Regions from separate parts of the Pseudofrankia saprophytica genome, predicted to be linked through region 1. Evidence: predicted binding sites of a transcription regulator. Region 1 holds the regulator's gene; the other holds the start of a gene.
What was found. The regulator LexA, encoded in region 1, represses DNA repair genes until DNA is damaged. The targets are predictions, from matches to a motif close to CGAACNNNNGTTCG.

Region 1 (4,895 bases):
CCGGGGGTGGCGGTGCCGGTGGCGGTGCCGGGCGGCCTGCTGACCGTGCTGTGGGACGACGACCAGGTCCGGCTGCGCGGCCCGGCCGTGCTGGTCAGCGACGGCCTGCTGCGCCAGGACTGGCTGGCCGCCGCCGCGGGGGACAGCCGGTCCGCCGTGGCCGCGGGGCTCGTCTAGGCCGCCGGCCGCGGCCGCGCGGCTTCGGACACGGCCGTGCCGGCGCGCCGGGCCGTGGTCCTGCGCGGAAATCCCGTCGCGGGAGCACGCCGGGCGTGGCACGCTACCGTCACCGAAGGCGTGGCGGTTCCCGCGTCAGCGGGGTGAATGCGTGGCCCGCGCCAGCGGGGTGAAGACGTGGATCGTGTGCCACCGATCCTGGACGCACATCCCGGACAACTAGGCCCGACCGGCCACCGCGCGGAATCGAGTGCGGGCCGGTCGTGTTGGAACGGACGGTATGAGTCTTCCCGCTGAATCCGCAGTGACCAGCCCGACCCGCGAGCCCAGCTCTCCCATTGATTCCGTGAGCGGGATCGATGCGGACGGCGGCGCAACGCGGGGCGACGGGAACATTTCCGAGGCGGTCGCCAGGGTGCTGACGGCCGACTCCGGCGCCGCTGAACCCGCCGACACCGTCGGACCGGCGGACACCGCCGCCGACGCCGGTGGCGCGATCACGCTGCCGGGTCTCGGTTTCTACGATGACGCCGGCGACGAGCTGGCGGTCGAGGAGCGCGACGCGCTTCGCCGGATGCCGGGGCTCACCACCGAGCTCGCCGACGTCACCGAGGTCGAGTACCGCCAGCTGCGCCTGGAGCAGGTGGTCCTGATCGGTGTGTGGACCACCCGCTCGATCGAGGATGCCAAGACCTCGATGGCCGAGCTGGCCCAGCTGGCGGAGACCGCCGGCTCGGTGGTGCTCGACGCGCTCGTCCAGCGCCGGGACAAGCCGGACACCGCGACCTACGTCGGTTCCGGCAAGGCCAAGGAGCTGGCCGAGGTCGTCCGCGCGGCCGGGGCCGACACGGTGATCTGCGACGGTGAGCTCACTCCGGGCCAGCTACGCCAGCTGGAGGAGGTCGTCAAGGTCAAGGTCATCGACCGGACGGCGCTCATCCTGGACATCTTCGCCCAGCACGCCACGTCCAAGGAGGGCAAGGCGCAGGTCGAGCTCGCGCAGCTGCAGTACATGCTGCCGCGGCTGCGAGGCTGGGGTGAGTCGATGTCCCGGCAGGCCGCGTCCGGTGGCCGCGCCCCGATCGGTACCCGCGGCCCCGGTGAGACGAAGATCGAGACGGACCGGCGCCGGCTGCGCGCCCGGATCTCCCGGCTGCGGCGTGAGCTGCGCGAGATGGAGACCGTCCGCGAGACCAAGCGGTCGGCGCGTCGGCGCGGCGCGGTGCCTTCGGTGGCGATCGCCGGTTACACCAACGCCGGCAAGTCGTCGCTGCTCAACCGGCTGACCGGCGCGGGCGTGCTCGTGGAAAACGCGCTGTTCGCCACGCTGGACCCGACGGTGCGCCGCGCGACGCTGCCCGACGGCCGGGTGTTCACGCTCACCGACACGGTCGGCTTCGTCCGCCACCTGCCCCACCAGATCGTCGAGGCGTTCCGCTCCACGCTCGAAGAGGTCGCGGACGCGGATCTGATCATCCATGTGGTCGACGGCTCGCATCCGGACCCGATCGGGCAGCTCTCGGCCGTGCGCGAGGTGCTGAACGACATCGACGCCGGCGACGTGCCCGAGCTCATCGTGGTGAACAAGACCGACATCGCCGACAAGACGACGGTCGCGGGCATCAAGCGGATCGCTCCCGACGCGGTGTGCGTGTCGGCGCGGACGGGTGCCGGCCTGGAGGAGCTGGTGGAGGCCCTGGCCGCCCGGGTGCCGCACCCGCAGGTCGAGGTCGACGTCCTCGTCCCGTACAACCGCGGGGATCTCGTCGCCCGGATCCACGAGTCCGGTGAGGTTCTCGACCAGGCGCACACCGCGACGGGCACCGAGCTGCGCGCTCGCGTCTCCGCGGGCCTGGCCGCCGACCTGGACGCCTTCCGCCAGAGCGTCGACGCCTAGGGCGCATCACCGCCACGGCGCCTGTCGGTAGGTTCGTGGCGTGGCCGTGGAGGAATCGGGCAAGGCGGACAAGCCCGGTTCGCTCGGGCTGGCCGCTGTCATCGGCGCGGTCGCCGGGCTGTCCCTCGCCACTCGGTGGGGTGCGCTCCCCATGATCGCGGCGGCCGTCGTCGGTGGCCTGCTGACGACGGTGTCGGAGGCGGTCGCGCGGGCGCGGCAGCGTCCCGGCCAGATCCCCGCGTTGTGGTCGCGCATCGTGATGAGCACCGCGATGGCGGCGCCCCTGGCGTGGGCGCTGGCGGCGGTGACCGGGGCCGGGCCGGTGGTCGTGGGCCTGGTCGCCGGCGCGCTGGCCGGCGCGCTGGGGCTCCGTCCGCAGAAGGTGGTGCTTGGCCCGCTGGTGGGGCTCGCCATCGGCTACGGGTGCCGGCTGCTCTGGGGCGACGTCCCTGCCGCGATCGTCGGCGCGGCCACCGTGCTCGCCTTCCGGACCGTGTCGGCGGCGATCTTCCGGGACCCGCAGGTGATGATGCTCGCCGAACGGGTCAGCCCCGCGGATCTGCCGTTCGTGGTCCCGCTGGTGGCGCGGACCCGCTATGTCGGGACGGGCTACGTGCGCGACCTGGCCGAGGTGCTCGGCGGCGACTACCAGGCCGCCGCCCCCGACGTCGGGATCGTCGCCTCGCTGGACGAGCTGGCCGGCCCCGAGTTCGATCCCGCGACCGTCGCCCCGCTGGTGCGGGAGTTCTACGAGCACACCACCCGGTTCACCCTCGACATCGTTCCGCGATGGCGGTTGTGGGTGCGGCCCGGCTACCTGCTCTACCGCACCGTGCTCGCGCGCCCGCTGGGGCAGGCGAACGTGCCCATGAACCAGCGAGAGGCGCAGCGTGGGGTTCGCAGCCGGATCGACACGATCAGCGGCACCGACGACGGCACCGTAAGCATCCGGGGCTGGATCAGGTCGTACGTCGACAACGACGAACCCATCTACGTGGGGATCTACACGACCTACCGCCGGGACGGCCGCGGCTACGTCAGCGTCGGCTTCCCGCTGCCACAGGCCAGCTTCACGGCCACCCTCGCGCCGACCGCGCGGGCCGGCGGCGGGCTGGTGCTGTCCAGCCGCGGCGACCTGGACCAGCCCGGGCACTATCTGACCTATGTGGACGCGGAGACGAAGGAGCTGACCGCCGCGGCGGTCCACGGCTTCGCCGAGCAGCTCGACGTCTACCTCGAGGACGGCGAGCTGCGAGCCGAACACGAGTTCTGGGTGTTCGGCCTGCCGTTCCTCGTGCTCCACTACTCGATCCACCGCAAGGCCGAACTCGGCTAGCCGAGTTCGGCTAGCCGAGTTCAGTCTCAGCGCCTCACGGAGTGCTCAGACGCGGCGCATGACGGCGACGACGCGGCCGAGGATGGTGGCGTCGTCGCCGGGGATGTCGTGGAAGGCCGGGTTCTCCGGCTGGAGCCACGCGTGGCCGTCCCGGCGGCGCAGCCGCTTGACGGTCGCCTCCCCGTCGATCAGGGCGGCGACGATCTCGCCGTTCTCGGCGACCGGCTGCTGGCGGACCGCCACCAGGTCGCCGTCGCAGATCGCCGCGTTGATCATCGAGTCGCCGACGACCCGGAGCAGGAACAGGGTGCCCTCGCCGACGATCTCACGCGGCAGCGGCAGCACGTCCTCGACCGCCTGCTCGGCGAGGATCGGCCCACCGGCGGCGATCCGGCCGACCAGCGGCACGTAGGCGGTCGCCGCCTTCAGCGAGTCCTGCTCGCCGGCCTCGCGGGCGAGCGCGTCGTCGGCCGGGCCGAGCGTGTGCACCCGCAGCGGGCTCACGCCGCCCCGGCCCCTGCCCGCGCCGGCCGTCTGCCGGGTCTTCGGGATCGGCCTGACCGGCCGGCCACCCTCGGGGGAGACCACCTCGATCGCCCGCGGCCGGTTCGGGTCGCGGCGCAGCAGGCCCTTGTCCTCGAGCATCCTGAGCTGGTGCGCGACGCTGCTGGTGCTGGTCAGGCCCACCGCCTCGCCGATCTCGCGCACGCTCGGCGGGTAGCCGCGCCGCTCGACCGCGTCACGGATCACCTCGAGCACCTTGCGCTGACGGGGAGTCAGGCCGTCGTCGTCGACGGGGCCGTCGGGGAAGGCGCGTACGGTGCCGTCGCTCTCCTCGTCGCCGCTGGCCGACGGGCGTCCTGCCCTGCGCGGCCCCCTGCCCTGCGTGGTCATGGCCTAGGTTCTCCCTCGCTCAAGGTCATGGTGCGGGACCGGGCCGCCGGCTTCTCATCGGCCTCACCTGTGGATAAGGGGAGCCGGGTTGCGCCCGATCGTGTGACGACCGTAGCCCGGTGGCGCGCGAATCTCAAACAGGCGTTCGAGCGTGTCTGCGTGCTCTGTCGGCCTTGTGCATGTAAGAATCGACCATCAGTTCGAAGCGGGCCCTGTCCTCGTCCTGACTTCCGCTACCGGCTACTGCCGCCGGTGGTCGCCAGTTGTAGATCTTGGGCTACCTTCCCGATGGCCCCAGATGTCTGCCGGGGATGTCTCCCTCGATGACCGGTCGCCACGGTTCTTCGAGGGCTCGCGCCCCGGACCCCCCGACGTTGGTTGAGCTTCGCTCGACGAGCTGTGCCGGGTAATGGCCCGGCCGCTAGGAGGTTTGGCGTGACGAACCCGCGTGGGGCCACCCTGGTCCCAGGGCGCCCGGCCCCGCGACAGCCGGACGGCGCCGATGTGATCGCCCTGCCCGTACCGAGCCGTCGTCGGTCGGCGAACGCCGCCCCGCCGGCGGTTCCCAGCCCGCTCGCGCGGGCTGTCGCC
Region 2 (4,895 bases), 1.7 Mb from region 1:
GAGTTCGGCGTCGCACCTTCGGCCCGGGGCCGCCATCTTGGTGGCCCCGGGCCGTAATCATTCTGTGACTTAACGCTTCCTAACCCATCGGGCGCGAACGGATCTGGCGCTGACCTTGCAATGGGGCCTGCCGGCCGCGACTTGATCGTCGTCTGCGCCCTGCGGTGGTTGTGCTTTAGCGCCGCTGGCGACCACCGCAGGGCGCAAACGACGATCACCACGCCGGGGCGCGCCGCAGGGCCCGATGGCGCTGGCGGCGGCGAGGGCGAGGCATCCCAAGATTCGCGTCAGAACCGCGCGGACACCCCCACGAGCGAAGCGACAGCCCGCACGAGCGTTGCGGTTTCGGATTGGTGACGTTCCAGCGGCAGGCATCCGAGCTGGCGCGGAGGCGCGCCTCGCGGAGGCCCGGCCTACAAGCGAAGCGACGTGGGCCGGGTCGCCGCGAGGTCGCCGAAGGGCACGTGAGCGGAGGAGGACGGCGCGCGGAGGTCCCGTGGGAGCGACGGGGTCCCTGCGGAATCGGCGAAGCCGATTCCGCAGGTCGTGAGTAAGGGGCCGCAGCGCGCCGCCCGCACGGAGCGAACCAGCAATTAGGCGTCGGCTATATCGGTCCAGGTGCTCACTACGCGGGCTACCTGGCGGGGGGTCATCCAGGCGGCGGCGCGGGCGAAGATCGGGTCCGCGCGGCGGGCGAGCTCGACTCGCCCGGCGCCGACCGACGGCGCGATCGCCCGGGCATGTTCGAAACTGATCGTGCCGGTGCTGAAGGCCTCCCTCGTCGCGGGCAGGTCGCGAAGCGCCCGGGCGACGGTCAGCAGGTGTGTCGACGTCGGCGCGTTGATCCGGCACTCCCTGCGCAGCCAGGCCGCCGCCGAGACCGCGCCGTCGGCGAGCCACAGCGAGCGCCGGTCGAACTCGCCGACCAGCAGCACCCACCGCGCGGTCGTCGCGTCGACGGTCGCCCGGCCCTCGATCACCGCCGTCGCGAGGTCGACGTCCGACATCCTCGCCGGGTCGACGGGCGGCCGGTCACCCGCCGGCCCAGGAGCGCCTGCTCCGGTGCCGCCTTCGGCCGACCCTCGGGGCACCGGCCCGCCGGCCTCGGGTCGCACCGGCCCGCCGGCCTCGGGTCGCGGCGGGCCGGCGGCGGGGACGCCGGCCAGATCCGGGACCTCGGGCTCTGATGCCCCTGCGTGGTCGTCGGGGACTCCGGTCACCATGCACCCCCTCGGTCGACTGGCGGCCCACGGAAGCCCGCGGCCGACGCGGTCGCGCCTGTCTCGGCCCGGTGCCGCCATCCGACATCGCCGCCGCGCGGGCACGGCTAGCCCGCCGCCGACGCGCGATGGCGCCGGCGGCCGGCCGTGCGAAGCGGGTTCGGCTGGATGGAAGCACGGTCGAAATTCGAACGTATGTTCGCATGATATGTGATCGAACTGGCATTCGCCATCCCCCGCGCGGAACGAGCCCGGCCGGGGCAAATTAGTTACCTGTTGCGAAATAACTAGTTGGCGAGCCGCGTTCTGGCCGGAGGAGGTGTTCTGATGCTGTCGCGGGGACTGGAACGCGAGGTGGCGACGACCACGCCGGAGATGAGCGGCGGATCGCCCGAGGTGGGCGGCGGATCGCCGGAGCGGAGCGCCGGCCCGCCCGACCGCCCGGCCGTGGGCAGGTCCGCCGGCGACGCTCGGCGAGCGCCTGCCCCGCGTTCCCTCGAGGCACCCGCGACCGAGGCATCGGCGACGGGTGCGCCTGGCGGCGGGCGGCCCGCTGCGCCGTCCGGTGGGACGTTCGCCGCGCTGCGGGTGCCGAACTACCGGCGCTTCATGACCGGCCAGGTCATCTCGATGTGCGGCACCTGGATGCAGACGATCGCACTCGGCTGGCTGGTGCTCTCGCTCGGGGCGAGCGGCACGCTGCTCGGCGTCGTCACCGCGGCGCAGTTCCTCCCGGTGCTCGTCTTCGGCGCCTACGGCGGCCTTGTCGCCGACCGGACCGACACCCGCCGGCTGCTGATCTGCACGGCCAGCCTCCAGGCCCTGCTCGCCGCGGGCCTCGGGGTGCTCGTGCTCACCGACGTGGTCACGCTGTGGATGGTGGTCGCCTTCGCCGGCTGCCTCGGCCTCACGCAGGCCGTCGACAACCCCGCCAGGCAGAGCTTCGTGCAGGAGCTGGTGGGCCCGGAGACGCTGTCGAACGCGGTCACCCTCAACTCGGTGACGATGAACGCCGCTCGGGTCGTCGGCCCCGCGATCGCCGGTGCGACGATCACGCTGCTCGGCAACGGGATGTGTTTCGTCCTCAACGCGCTGTCGTTCGCCGCGGTGCTGGTCGCGCTCGGCCGGCTGGACCGGGCCGCGCTGCGCCCGAACCCGCCCGTGCCCAGGGCCCCCGGCCAGATTCGCGAGGGCTTCCACTACGCGATCCGTACCGCCGGCATCCGGATCCCGCTGACGATGATGGTGCTCACGGGCACCCTCGCCTACGAGTTCCAGGTGACGCTGCCCCTGGTCGCCCGCGAGACGTTCCACGGCACCGCGGCGACCTACAGCCTGCTGACCGGTGCCATGGGCGCCGGCGCGGTGGTCGGCGGCCTGCTCGTGGCCCGCCGCCGGCTCACCGGGTCGCGGGCGCTCGTCGCCGTCGCGGGCGTCTTCGGCGCCCTGCTGCTGCTGTCCGCCGCGGCGCCGACGTTGACCGTCCTGGTCGCGGCTCTCGTCATCACCGGCGCGGCCAGCGTCACCTTCATCGCCACCGGCAACGCGACCGTGCAGCTATCGGCCGAGCCGCGCATGCGCGGCCGGGTGATGGCGCTCTGGTCGATGGCCTTCCTCGGCACCACCCCGCTGGGCGGCCCGATCGCCGGCGCCGTCTCCGAGGCCTTCGGCGCCCGCGCCGGCCTCGTGCTCGCGGGCATCGCCGCCGTGGCGGCGGCGCTGATCGGCCTGGCGTCGCTGCGCCGGATCCAGGCGCGCCCGGCCCCGGCGGCCGTGGAGCCGTCCGCCGGGGTGGGGACCGCGACCGGCGTGACCGTCGCCGCGACCCAGGTCCGGGGCGCGCGGCAGGCGCCGCCCGCCGGCGTGCCGTCGGGCGGCCAGCCGGCGGGGCGCCCCGTGCCGTCCCCGTCCACCTGAGGGACGCCGCTCGGCGCCACGCCCCCGGCCGTCTCAGTCGGTCTCGGCCACCGCCGAGGACGAGGACGACGAGGAGGACGAGGAGGACGCCTGCTCGGCGGTCGCGGTGGCGGCGACCCGGTCCAGCTCGGGCAGGTTGCGCAGCTCGCCACCGTTCGCGCCGCGATGCGCGCGCAGCGCGCTGTGGTGGTACTCCTCGGCGATGTCGAGGAAGTCCGGCTCGTGGTAGCGCCGGCCGTCGACGGTCGGCCCCGTCCGGCCCTCCATGATCGCCTCGACATCCTCGCCGGTGATGGTCTTGTGCGTCTCGAGGGCGTGGGTCAGGGCAAGCACCTCGCGCCGGTTGGCGGACAGCACCTGCTCGGTGCGCCGGTAGAGCGCCTGCAGCTTCGCCTCGACCTGCTCGCCGAACGGGCGGTCGGCGTCGACCGCGAGCGGATTGATCGGGAGGTCGTTGGACAAGGTCAGCCAGGAGGAGATCGTGTCGCCCATGGCGGCCATCGAGATGCTCCGGGAGACCAGGTAGGTCGCGCTGCGCAGGTCGCCGCCCACACCGACGGTGTTGTCACCGTCGAAGAACATCCGCTCGCCGACCAGGGAGGCGAGCGACACCATCACCTGGACCTCGACCTCGGACTTCCACTGGAACATGCTGTCCTCGACGTTGACCGACGCGACGAAGCCGCCGACCCCGCCGCGCCGCTCGATCGTCGCCATGTCGATGACCCGGCCGCGCTGCAGCCGGTAGGCGACGACCGCGTGGCACGCCTCGTGCAGGGCGATGCTGTGCCGCTCCCGCTCGATGTGCTCGTGGTCGTCGGCCAGGCCGTGCTCCTTGATCACTCGGGCGCGCAGGATGTCCGCCCAGGTGATCACCTCGCGGCCGTCCTTGATGGCCTGGGTGAGCGCCTCGTTGACGGTGTCCTTGATCGTGGCACCGGTCGCCTCGGTGCTCATCGTCGCCAGCCGCTCGACCTGGTCCTCGGTGAGCTCGTGCTTCACCTTGGCGAGGTAGCCCTGGTAGGTCCTGATCCGGCCTTCCTTGCTCGGGTAGCCGACCTCGTACTGCCGGTCGATGCGGCCCGGCCGCAGCAACGCCTCGTCCAGCGAGTTCGGCATGTTGGTGGCCATCATGATCAGGATGCGGTACTTGGGCGGCGGCTTGGGCTTCATCCCGAGCGCGCGCCGCACGACCCGGTTGAGGAAGCCGCGCGGCTTCTTCAGGCCGGACATCTCGGCGAGCAGCGCCTGCAGGGTGCCCATGTCGCCGCCGACCATGCCGCCCATACCGCCCACGACCCGGTTGACGGTCCGCCCGCCGGCCTGCGCCGGCCCGCCGGCACCGGAGCCCAGCCCACCGGCCACCGAGGCGCGGTGCCCGACCACCTCGGACCTGGCCTGGTCGGTCAGGTAGTGCAGGCCGTTGCATCCGTTCAGGTCGGCGAGTCCGTCCGCGTAGGACGGCGCGCGCCAGCCGTGCGCCCCCAGGTGGCTGGCATGGCGCGTTGCCCGGTGCGAGGACGCGGCGCGCTCGGAGCCGCGGTTGAAGCCCTGGGCGAGCTGGCCACGGTTGCCGAGGCTGTCCGCCTCGTCGAAGAAGGCGATCACACCGCCGTATCGCAGCGCGAGCTTGCGCAGCCGCCGGAACAACGACTTGACCTTCAGGATGCCGACGCCCATGAACATCGCCTGGAACGCGCCCGGATCGATGAACACGTAGGGCTTGCCGGTCTCGCCGGCGACGGCCTCGGCGAGCAG

Region 2: the regulator LexA is predicted to act here: its motif matches at 1,409-1,422, upstream of FRCN3DRAFT_RS0241780 (DUF222 domain-containing protein).

Annotation. Positions count from the first base shown of each region.
Region 1 is NZ_KI912267.1:34,825-39,719, reverse strand. Features, by position in the region: gene dapF (diaminopimelate epimerase) at 1-177, shown strand, start outside; gene hflX (GTPase HflX) at 458-2,074, shown strand; gene FRCN3DRAFT_RS0234720 (hypothetical protein) at 2,115-3,410, shown strand; gene lexA (transcriptional repressor LexA) at 3,456-4,304, opposite strand; gene FRCN3DRAFT_RS0234710 (hypothetical protein) at 4,740-4,895, shown strand, end outside.
Region 2 is NZ_KI912267.1:1,762,352-1,767,246, forward strand. Features, by position in the region: gene FRCN3DRAFT_RS0241780 (DUF222 domain-containing protein) at 594-1,223, opposite strand; gene FRCN3DRAFT_RS49005 (MFS transporter) at 1,548-3,137, shown strand; gene FRCN3DRAFT_RS0241790 (AAA family ATPase) at 3,171-4,895, opposite strand, start outside.